Regions from separate parts of the Ochrobactrum vermis genome, predicted to be linked through region 1. Evidence: riboswitches for the same ligand, from Rfam matches in the RefSeq annotation. Region 1 holds a riboswitch; the other holds the start of a gene.
The links. Region 1 has a riboswitch for cobalamin ahead of CQZ93_RS08545 (TonB-dependent receptor domain-containing protein). Riboswitches for the same ligand answer to the same signal wherever they lie in the genome.

Region 1 (5,607 bases):
GCGAGGCTCTGGAACTGAAGCGTGACCCGATCCGGGCAACGCTCGCTATTCTCGGTAGTGTCATCCTGATGTTCGTCATTGGCTATGGCATCAATATGGATGTCGAGGATCTGAAATTTGCTGTGCTCGATCGTGACGATACGACGATCAGCCGTGACTATACGCAGCAGATTGCGGGTTCGCGCTATTTTTCCGAACAGGCTCCGATAACCGACTACAACGATCTTGACAGACGGATGCGTGATGGCGAGATCAGTCTGGCTATTGAGATACCGCCGAATTTCGGCGCAGATCTTATGCGTGGACGTCCGGTAGAAGTAGCTGCCTGGATTGACGGCGCGATGCCCACCCGTGCAGAGACGATCAAAGGCTATGTTCAGGGCATGCATGCCAACTGGCTGACGCAGAAAGCCCGCGAGCTTTATGGCAGTGCGGCGAATGTCGGCAGTTTCAATCTGGAGATACGCTACCGCTATAACCCCGACGTGCAAAGCCTTGTGGCTATGGTGCCGGCTGTCATTCCGTTGCTGCTGCTCATGATTCCCGCAATGCTGGCGGTGCTGAGCGTGGTTCGCGAAAAGGAGCTGGGATCGATCATCAATTTTTACGTGACGCCGGTGACGAAATTCGAGTTTCTGTTCGGCAAGCAATTGCCCTATATCGGGCTGGCATTTCTTAATTTCCTGATGCTGACAGCCTTTGCGGTGTTTATTTTCCGGGTGCCGTTTACGGGAAGCTTTCCTACTTATGCGCTGGCGGCGCTGCTCTATGTGACGATCGCGACCGGCATGGGACTGGTTCTGTCCACTTTCATGAACAGCCAGATCGCAGCAATCTTCGGAACGGCACTTCTAACGCTCATTCCGGCTGTACAGTACTCCGGTATCATTGACCCTGTGTCGTCGCTGCAAGGGGCGGGCGCCTTTATAGGCAAAATCTATCCCGCCACCTATTTTGTGACGATCTCGCGTGGAGTTTTTTCCAAGGCGCTGGGGTTTGCCGATCTTGCAAGTTCGTTTTTACCCTTGCTGATCGCGGTGCCGGTGCTCATGGCGCTTGCGATTGCTCTTCTCAAGAAACAGGCGAGCTAAGATGCGGATATCCAACATATTCCAGCTTGGCGTGAAGGAATTGCGCGGTCTCGCGCGTGATCCGATGCTGCTGATCCTGATCGTTTATGCCTTTACGCTTGCGATCTATACGGCATCAAAGGCAATGCCTGAAACTCTCAACAATGCGGCAATAGCGATTGTCGACGAAGATCAATCGCCGGTTTCCAGCCGGATAACGACGGCATTCTATCCGCCATATTTCGTGCCTCCGAAGCTGATTTCGTCCTACGAAATGGATGCCCGGATGGATGAAGGGCTCGATACGTTTGCGTTGAACATACCGCCGAATTTCCAGCGTGATCTTCTGGCAGGCCGTTCGCCGACAATCCAGCTCAATGTTGATGCAACCCGGATGAGCCAGGCCTTTACCGGGGGCGGTTATGTGCAGTCGATTGTGTCGAGTGAGGTGAGCGAATTTCTCAATCGCTATCGCGGTAGCGCACAAGCGCCTGTCGAACTCAATCTCAGAGCGAGATTCAATCAGGATCTGAACAAGGGCTGGTTCGGTGCAATCAATAACGTGATTTCATCGGTTACGATGCTGTCGATCATCCTGACAGGTGCAGCCCTCATTCGAGAACGCGAACATGGAACCATAGAACATCTGCTGGTGATGCCGGTAACGCCGGTTGAAATCATGGTCAGCAAGATATGGTCCATGGGGCTCGTCGTGCTGGTTGCTTCGGCTTTTGCGCTGGTCTTCGTGGTGCAAGGGCTACTTGCCGTACCGATCTATGGGTCGGTATCGCTGTTTCTGGTTGGTGCAGCACTCCAGCTTTTTGCAACGACTAGCCTTGGTATCTTTCTGGCAACGGCGGCTGGTTCCATGCCGCAGTTCGGAATGCTGCTGATGCTGGTGCTTCTGCCGTTGCAGGTGCTTTCAGGTGGAACAACGCCCCGTGAAAGCATGCCCGAGATCATCCAGACAATCATGCTGGCCGCACCGAATACGCATTTCGTCATATTGGCGCAATCTATCCTGTTTCGCGGAGCAGGGCTGGGCGTCGTCTGGCCGCAATTTATGGCACTGATCGTCATTGGTTCTGTGCTGTTCTATTTCGCGCTGCAGCGTTTCCGTGCATTTCTGCGATAGGAAAAACCTTTGAAATCATGAGGCTGAATCCATTCCTTGCGAATGTGATTCAGTTTTCTCTGCGGGATAGCGCTTTAGTAGAGTTGCGAATCCTTAACCATGTTGCTATCGCATTCATCAGGAAACGGTTCCGCTGTTCAGGCGGATGAAAAGGGAACACGGTGAAGCCATTCCGGCTGATGCCGCGACTGCCCCCGCAACTGTAACCGGAGAGCGATCTTCCATAACCGTGCGAGCGGTGAAAGCCACTGAGAGCATTCGATGCACTCGGGAAGGCGGAGGGAAAGCGATGACCCGGAAGTCAGGAGACCTGCCGTATCCGGTCACCTATGCATGGACACGGGGTGTGTTCAGGCGCGGCTGCCCGTGGCGGTGACATTGTTGCAATGTTGCCGTCGGGAAGAAGGGCGTTTAACGCCGCCATTGCTTCAACCTGCGGTGAGAGGAAATGCCGTTTATCGGTCTCCGGTTCGGCGGGTTGAGGGAAAATGCACCTTTTAAAATCATCGGTTCTGCTCGTATCGGCCAGCGTTCTTGCGCTGCCGTCCACGACGGTTGCTCAAAGTCTGCCAGATGGCGATGGCAGCGTGGTCCTTGATACAATCGTGGTCACGCCATTGCGTCGCGCATCTTCGCTGCAGCGCTCGACCTCGTCGGTGACTGTCATCGATTCAGCGGACATCGAGCGGTCGGCTGCTTCCGATCTGCAGTCGCTGCTGAAGTCCTATAGCGGTATTTCCATAAAGGCGAATGGTGGGCAGGGTTCTTCCGCCGGAATTTTTATTCGTGGAATGTCTTCTGATCAAACAGTCGTTCTGGTCAATGGCGTGCGTACGGCGTCGGCAACGAATGGCTCGACCGCGCTTTCCAATATTCCTCTAACCTCTATCGAGCGCATTGAAATCGCCAAGGGGGCTCATTCTGCACAATATGGGGCTGATGCCATGGGCGGGGTGGTCAACATCATTACGAAACAGGGCGGAGCCTGTGGTGAGCGTTCCTGGTGCGGCAGTCTCTCTACTGGCGTCAGCCATCCTTGGGGAGGATATGCTTCGGGGTCCATTCAGGGACGCAGCAACGCCGGTGTCGACTATGCTTTTGGCGCAGCTATAACCGGTACGCAAGGGTATGATTTCACTACGCCTGAAGCCTATGGGCATGAACCGGATCGCGACGGGTTTTTGCAGGGCTCTTTCAACTTTGCCCTGTCGAAGGATTTCGACTGGGGTAAAATCTATGCGGACGGTCTCTTCAGCCGGGGGCGCAACCAGTATGACGCCAAAGCGCCGTCACCGGATCAGGCTGACAGCACAGCATTTACGGGCAAGATCGGAACGCGCGTCGATCATACGGCGGATAGGTCGTCCACGCTGGAGTTCAGCGCCGGCATCGACAGCAGCCGTAACTTCCGCAAGGGCGTGAGTAGATCCGATCGGTTTGAAACCAAGCGTTATGGTGTCTTTGCCTCGACCGAAAAGAGTTTCGATACGGGCAAGGTCAGTCACACCGTGACCGCTGGCGTGGAAGCCTATCGCGAGGAGATCAACACCACCGTTTCGTATGGTGAAAACAGCCGCGATCTGGCGGCCATATTCGGACAGTATTCGCTCGAATACGAGGCGCTGCGTTTCGATGGCGGGCTGCGTTATGACCACAATAGCCAATTTGGCGATGTCGCCACCTATAATCTTGGTGTGAGCTATGAAATCCTGCCCGATCTGGTGCTGCGGTCTTCTTACGCTACCGGTTTCCGCGCGCCTACGTTCAATGATCTCTACTATCCCTTGTCGGGAAATCCGGATCTGAAACCCGAGAAATCGGGCTCTTATGAACTGGGATTGAATTGGCGGATAAGTTCCGGCACCAGTCTGGATATGGCATTCTACGACACCCGGTTAAGGCAGGGTATTAGCTGGAGAGAGGACGAGCAAACACATCTGTGGTTGCCAGTAAACGTTGATCGAGCTCACATAACTGGGTTTGAAGCGACGCTTGATCACCGCTTCAACGAACAGTGGGGTGTCAAAGGTTTAGTGGACCTTAAACGGCCTATTGATGAAGCCACAGGAAACGATCTTCCCTATCGCGAACGTTTCAAGGCCGCAGCTGAGGTCAATTTCACACCAATTGAGAAGCTCGATCTTACCGCAAGATTGATCTATGGCGGTTCGCGCTATGCTGATGCTGCTAACAAAAAGAAACTTGGCGACTATGTGACGGCTGATTTCGTCGCGCTCTATTCCATCGACAAGCAATCGCAATTGAAGTTCTCTGTCGAGAACATCTTTGACAAGGATTATCAGACCAGCTCTGGCTATATTGCACCGGGACGCACCATCAATATCGGGTTGACCCGGAATTTCTGAGGCTGAACAGAGAATGAAAAGGGCATCCGTACAATGGATCACCAGCTTCTGCCTTGCGGTTGGGCTGGCCCTTTTTGTTCGAAATTCAGCAGACGCAGCGGAAATCCCCCAACGGGTCGTTTCCATCAATGTATGTACCGATCAGCTCGCATTGCTACTGGCAGACAAGGGGCAGTTGCAGTCGGTTTCCTATCTGTCGCTGGACCCGGAACTGTCCGTCATGGCTGCTAAAGCCCGTAAGGTTCCGGTCAACCATGTGCAGGCAGAGGAAGTTTTTCTGATGAAACCTGATCTTGTGCTGGCGGGAACATTCTCGTCGAGGGCAACGGTGGGGCTGTTGCGCAGACTGGGTGTCCGTGTGGAAGAGTTCGCACCCGCCCGTTCGTTCAACGATATAGAAGCCCATCTGCGGCGCATGGGTGAGTTGCTTGGAAGACAGGCGGAAGCGAACTGGGAAGTCGATCAAATGAAAGCTGCTTTGGCGGCAATTCGGCCTCCGTCCCGCCGCAAGACGGTCGCGCTTTATTTTGCCAACAGTTACACATCTGGCCGGGGAACGCTGGTCGATCAGGCTGTACGCCTTGCCGGACTTGATAATCTGGCCGATAGGGTGGGCGTCAGTGGTTCCGCTCCGTTACCCTTGGAAAAGCTGCTGCTCGAAAAGCCGGATATTCTGGTGCGCAGTTCAAGAGATCGTGCCCCCGCGCTGGCTTTCGAGAATTTTCAACATCCGGCGTTGCGGGCGCTTGAAAAACAGGCGAGGCCAGTGACGATAGCGGATAATCTGACGGTTTGCGGCGGTCCATTCAGCGTCGAAGCTGTGGCCGAACTTGCGGAGGCCGCGCGTGACTGAACGGAAGCGCTTCTATCTCCTGCTTGCCGGACTGGCTATGCTTGTGGCTTTGCTTTTCATTGTTTCGTTGCTGACTGGACCGGCTGCGATCAGTATGGCCGACAGCCTCAAGGCGCTTTTCGGCGATGAAAGCGAAATGATTGTACTGGTCATGCGCGAAATCCGTTTGCCTCGGGCATTGCT
Region 2 (5,607 bases), on a different contig from region 1:
GCTCTATGTTGCCGACAGCGCTTATAGCCACGACGAGAACGCACCGCGCCACATCCGCGTTTTCGACGTTGTGGATGGCGGCAAGCGCCTGACGGGCGGCTCTGTTTTCTGCACCATCGACAAGGGCCTTCCGGACGGCTTCCGCTTCGATACGGATGGCAATTTGTGGACCAGCGCGGGCGATGGCGTGCATTGCTTCTCGCCGGAAGGCACGCTTCTCGGCAAGATCAAGACGCCGCAGACGGTCGCCAATGTGACCTTCGGCGGTCCGCGCCGCAACCGTCTGTTCATCACGGCCACAAAGTCGCTTTATGCGGTCTATCTCACCGTAACCGGCGCGCAATATCCTTGAAAAAACAACGGCGGCTTTCCAAAACGAAAAGCCGCCGCTCTCTATAACTACGTATATTAATTCATTGAAAAATTACATTCGCCACATGCTCTGTTGATTTTAACAACCGCCGTAAAACAGGCATGCCAATAGTCATTCTTCATTCAAAACGGATCTATCTGGCCCAAAACCGGAGCGACCCGCACATCAAGACTGTGAGTGACGGAACAAATCAAAAAATGATCTCTTCTGTCCTTCAGCCATGCACTCGATAAGTAAGACCGATGCCTCGCATACGGGTACATGTCCTGATGTGCAGAACCTATATAGTCCAATCGTCAACGCGATGGAAACAGATTGTCAACAAAACAGGTCAAACTACTGTGAGTAAAATCAATAAAAACTACACTATTTCATGATGTTATTCAAATAATCCGATATATTATATTAGCAATATCTATTTCACAATCCTATTTGTTTCCCGCCGATTAGAAGATCCGCATCAACCGTAACAATGACTTACAGACAGCCCGTTCAGGCAGAATGTCTATGTTCCAATGAACGGCGGCTCGGTGCGCGATAACGAATATGGCAGCCATCGATACCGTGATATTCGACGTCAACTTCTACGCCGAACACTTCGGCGATAAGCTCCGCCCGCAAGACATCACGTGGCGTACCGAGCGCAACGAGTTTGCCCTTATCCATCACAGCGATATGGTCGCAGAACATCGCGGCATGGTTCAGGTCATGCAAGGCAGCTACAACCGTGAGCTTCTGGCGGCTGACAAGATCGAGCAGCCCGATCTGGTGCCCGATATCGAGATGGTTGGTCGGTTCGTCCAGAAGCAGTATCTGCGGCTCCTGCGCCAAGGCCCGCGCTATATGTAGACGCTGACGCTCGCCTCCGGAGAGCGTGTGCCAATAGCGGTCGGCAAGATGGGCCATATCGACATTGACCAACGCCTGGCCAACGATTGCATCGTCATCTGCTGACCACGGCGACAGCGCACCGAGATAGGGCGTCCGCCCAAGCTCAACCGCCTGACGCGCGGTAATGCGCTCTGTCGTTCCTGCCTGTTGCTCAACCAGCGCCAGTTGCCGTGCAATCTCGCGACGGCTGAAACTGTCGATAGACGCCCCACACAAGCTGACTTCGCCAATACGACATCTGCGAACGCCCGAAAGTAGAGACAGTAAACTGGTTTTCCCCGATCCGTTCGGGCCGATGATACCCAGAAACTCACCCTTCGCCACTTTCAGTGAGACATTGCGCAAGATCTCGACATTGCCGGCCGACCAGCCGACATTGCGTGCTGAAAGGATCATGACGAAGCCCTCCTTTGTCCAAGCAACAGGGCGAAGGCTGGTGCGCCGAACAAAGCCGTGATGACACCAATCGGCAAAACCTGCCCCGGAATAATGATGCGTGACAGGATGTCGGCGACAATCATGAAGATTGCTCCGATCAGTGCTGCCGCAGGCAACAGCCTGCCATGACGGACCCCGACCAACATTCGCGCGGCATGGGGAATGACGAGCCCGATGAAACCAACGGATCCGACGATGGAAACCATGACTGCCGTCATCATGGCGCTGACACCGATCAGCACCGCATAGACGCGGCGCACCGGTATACCGAGCGAAGCGGCGGATTCCGTTCCGAAAGTAAACGCATCAAGCGCACGTGCATGCCACAGGCAGATGGCAAGACCGATCAGGCAGGCGGGCAGAGCGAGCGTCACATCCGGCCAGCGCACACCAGAAAGATTGCCCAGCAACCAGAACATGATGCCGCGTGCCTGCTCAGCATTTGCGGCCTTGGTGACGATGAACGAGGTCAACGCATTAAAGAGCTGTGAACCGGCAATCCCGGCGAGGATGATTGCGCTGCTGCCGCGTCCTGCCCGCAGCGCCAGCAGGGACACCAGGCAGAAAGCAACAATAGCCCCGATGAACGCACCGAGCGATAGCGTCAGCACACCGGCACCAATGCCAAGAATGGCGACACTGACGGCCCCGGTGGAAGCGCCAGCGGAAATGCCCAGAATGTAAGGATCAGCGAGCGAATTTCGAAGCAGCGACTGAAGGATGACGCCGGATATTGCGAGCGACGCGCCGCAGCATGCCGCGATGACTGCGCGGCTGAGGCGATAACTCCAGACAATTCCTTCATCGATGGGTTCGAGCGGATATCCGGCGTTCCACAATCGGTTAGCCACGGTTTTCGCAACCACGTCGAGCGGTATCGCAGTTTCGCCTATCGCGGCTCCAAGCCAAAGGGCAAAAAGCAGCAGGACAAGCGAGAAAATGAGGAAGAACACGCCGGAGCGTGCCCTTCCCTTGTGTTTGAAGCCCGGTATCGCTGCCCGCGCCGTCACTTGTTCAGATCCGAGGCAGCTATGTCGGCGGCAAGCGTTTCGATGCCTTCGATCACGCGAAGCGAAGTGCTCATCGATTGCGCGTCCATGTCGAAGACATGCTTGTCCTCGACCGCAGGCATCAGCTTCGTCACCGAGTCGTTGTCCAGAAACTGGTGCTTGACGGCAATGTCATCTGCCGGATAGCGGCGGCGATCAAGCTTTGCGGCGACGATCATCGAAGGGTTCGATTTGGCAACCGTTTCCCATCCGACCGTTGGCCATTCTTCTTCGCTGTCGATAACATTCCTGATGCCGAGTGCGGAAAGAATATAGGCTGGCGCACCAAATTTGCCTGCTACATAAGGATCGGCATCGACCTGCGTGCTGGAGAACCAGACAACAGCGGACAGCTTCCCGTCAGCAGACCCAACCTTCTCACGTGCAGCCACTTCACGCGCCTTCAGGTCGGCGACGAGTTTCTCGCCGCGATCCTGCACATTGAAGATTTCCGCCAATTCGGTGATTTCCCGATAGACGATATCCATCTTGAACGCCGCGGTGCGAATACCGTCACCGCCGCCGGAATTGTCCTTGCCGACACAATCGGATGGCGACGTATAGGCCGGGATGCCGAGTTCCTCGAACTGTTCCGGTTTGGCGACAATACCTGTCGGGCCGATATGCCACTGGAAGTCCGCCGTCACAATATCGGGCTTTTGCGCCAAGACGCTTTCGAAGCTCGGATCGTTATCCGCGAGCCGCTTCACCTTGGCATTCACCTCCTCAAAGCCTTTGAGAACAGGGCCAAACCACACGGCCGTCCCGACAACCTTGTCGCCGAGACCAAGGCTGTAAAGGATTTCGGTACTGCTCTGGCCGACGGCAACAGCGCGACTGGGCGCTTGCTTGAACGTGACTTCGCGACCGCAATTCTTCAGCGTCAGCGGATATTGTGTTTCCGCTGCGTGTGCGGCGAGACCGCCTGCGATAAATGCAGCCGCACAGATGGCAGAACGAAACGGCATTTTGCCGAAAGCTTTCATGAAAATCCCCGAAATGATGAGCATTTCCAGCAAAAGTGGGAACCGGTTTTGCGTTCGGAAATGCGTGAGAAAAAACGGATGGAGCGGTCAAGTTGAACCGCTCATACGCGAAAGGAATCCTGTCAGACGGCAGATAAAATCCGGCACAGAAAGCGGGCAGGCATATCCGGGGACATCTCGAAATCATGCGATAACGATGGGAGAATGCGTCCTGCGACGCGGAAATCTGTCATAACCGGCTCCTGCTCCGGGCATCCCCGCCCGTGACAATGGACAACACTAGACGGCAGGTCTCCTGGCTCACGAATATCTGCTGTTCATCTGCCTTCCCGCGCTTCTCCGGCACAGTGGCATGACGCTTTGAACGTCACGAGGATGAACGGCAATCCGCTTACAGTTGCGGGGGCAGCCACGGTCTTGGCCCCTTTTCGGGTCGTCCTCACCGTGTTCCCTATTAATCCCCTTCGCTCTCGGTCGGGGAACCGTCGTTACACTATTACGTCGGCGCATCGTCGCCGTCAAGCGCATCTCGCCCGCTATTTCGGCATGTCATTTTCATGCGATTCGAAAGCCCCGTTACTTAAATTACGGCCAAACTATTGTCGCATGTGCTGGCCTATTGAATTTGTTTTCGCTAATCTCCATGTAGTTTGCTCCCGCTAGAGGAGCGGGACTTGGGGAGGTCCGCCGGAGGGCGGCATACATTCCATTTGGGAGGACATATGCGTAGATTTATTCTGGCCCTGACGTCGGTAGCGGCGTTGGCTATGGCAGGTTCTGCTTCAGCGGAAGACTACAAGGTGCTGGCACCCGCCGCTCCGGGCGGCGGCTGGGACCAGACGGCGCGCACGATGCAGAGCGCGCTTCAGGACGAGAAGATTTCCGGCAGCGTGCAGGTCATCAATGTTCCGGGCGCTGGCGGCACCATCGGCCTCGCGCAATTCGTGAATCAGAACAAGGGCGACCCGAGCCAGCTGATCGTCGGCGGCTATGTCATGGTCGGCGCTATCCTGACCAACAAATCGCCGGTCACGCTCGACGCTATCACACCGATCGCCCGCCTTACGGGCGAATATGAAGCCATCGTCGTGCCCGCTTCTTCTGACATCCAGAACCTTGGCGACCTTGCAGCGAAACTGAAAGCTGATCCGGGTTCCGTTTCGTGGGGCGGCGGCTCTGCCGGCGGCACCGATCATATTACTGCTGGCCTCTTTGCCAAGGCAGCAGGCGTCGACCCGACCAAGGTCAACTATATTGCCTTTTCCGGTGGTGGCGAAGCACTGGCTGCCATTCTCGGTAATCAGGTGACCGTCGGCATCTCCGGCTATGGCGAATTCGAAGCCCAGATCAAGGCGGGTACGCTGCGTATTATCGGCATTTCGAGCGACGAGCGCGTGGAAGGTATCGATGCACCGACCTTCAAGGAAGGTGGCGTGGACGTTTCGATCCAGAACTGGCGCATGGTGGGTGCGGCTCCGGGCATCACTGCCGAGCAGGAAGCGGCCATCAATGCCGATATCGAGAAAATGGTGAAGTCGGAATCCTGGCAGAAGGCGCTCAAGGATAAGGGCTGGGCAGACACTTATCTTGCCGGTCCGGCGTTCAAGGAGCAGCTTGCCAAAGACGTCGCTGCGACTGAAACCATTCTCAAGGAAATCGGCCTCGTCAAATGACAGGATCAGACCAGCAGGAAAAGCGCCGCCCGGAAGGGGCGGCGCCAGATTTCGCCGCTCTTGTCATCGCACTCGTCCTTGCAGCCGTCGCCATCGCCATTGCCTGGTCGACAACCTATGGCAACGACGTGACGAGCTACTCGCCGGTTGGCCCGAAAACCGTTCCCTATGTCGTTGCAGCCGGATTGTTCGGCCTT

Region 2: linked by a shared signal. The riboswitch ahead of CQZ93_RS18445 (ABC transporter substrate-binding protein) and the one ahead of CQZ93_RS08545 (TonB-dependent receptor domain-containing protein) in region 1 are both predicted to bind cobalamin.

What each region holds. Positions count from the first base shown of each region.
Region 1 is NZ_PCOC01000001.1:1,718,384-1,723,990, reverse strand. Features, by position in the region: gene rbbA (ribosome-associated ATPase/putative transporter RbbA) at 1-1,091, shown strand, start outside; gene CQZ93_RS08550 (ABC transporter permease) at 1,093-2,205, shown strand; cobalamin riboswitch at 2,314-2,537, shown strand; gene CQZ93_RS08545 (TonB-dependent receptor domain-containing protein) at 2,694-4,571, shown strand; gene CQZ93_RS08540 (ABC transporter substrate-binding protein) at 4,585-5,424, shown strand; gene CQZ93_RS08535 (FecCD family ABC transporter permease) at 5,417-5,607, shown strand, end outside.
Region 2 is NZ_PCOC01000002.1:880,338-885,944, reverse strand. Features, by position in the region: gene CQZ93_RS18460 (SMP-30/gluconolactonase/LRE family protein) at 1-352, shown strand, start outside; gene CQZ93_RS18455 (ABC transporter ATP-binding protein) at 866-1,660, opposite strand; gene CQZ93_RS18450 (FecCD family ABC transporter permease) at 1,657-2,712, opposite strand; gene CQZ93_RS18445 (ABC transporter substrate-binding protein) at 2,709-3,737, opposite strand; cobalamin riboswitch at 4,006-4,239, opposite strand; gene CQZ93_RS18440 (Bug family tripartite tricarboxylate transporter substrate binding protein) at 4,460-5,410, shown strand; gene CQZ93_RS18435 (tripartite tricarboxylate transporter TctB family protein) at 5,407-5,607, shown strand, end outside.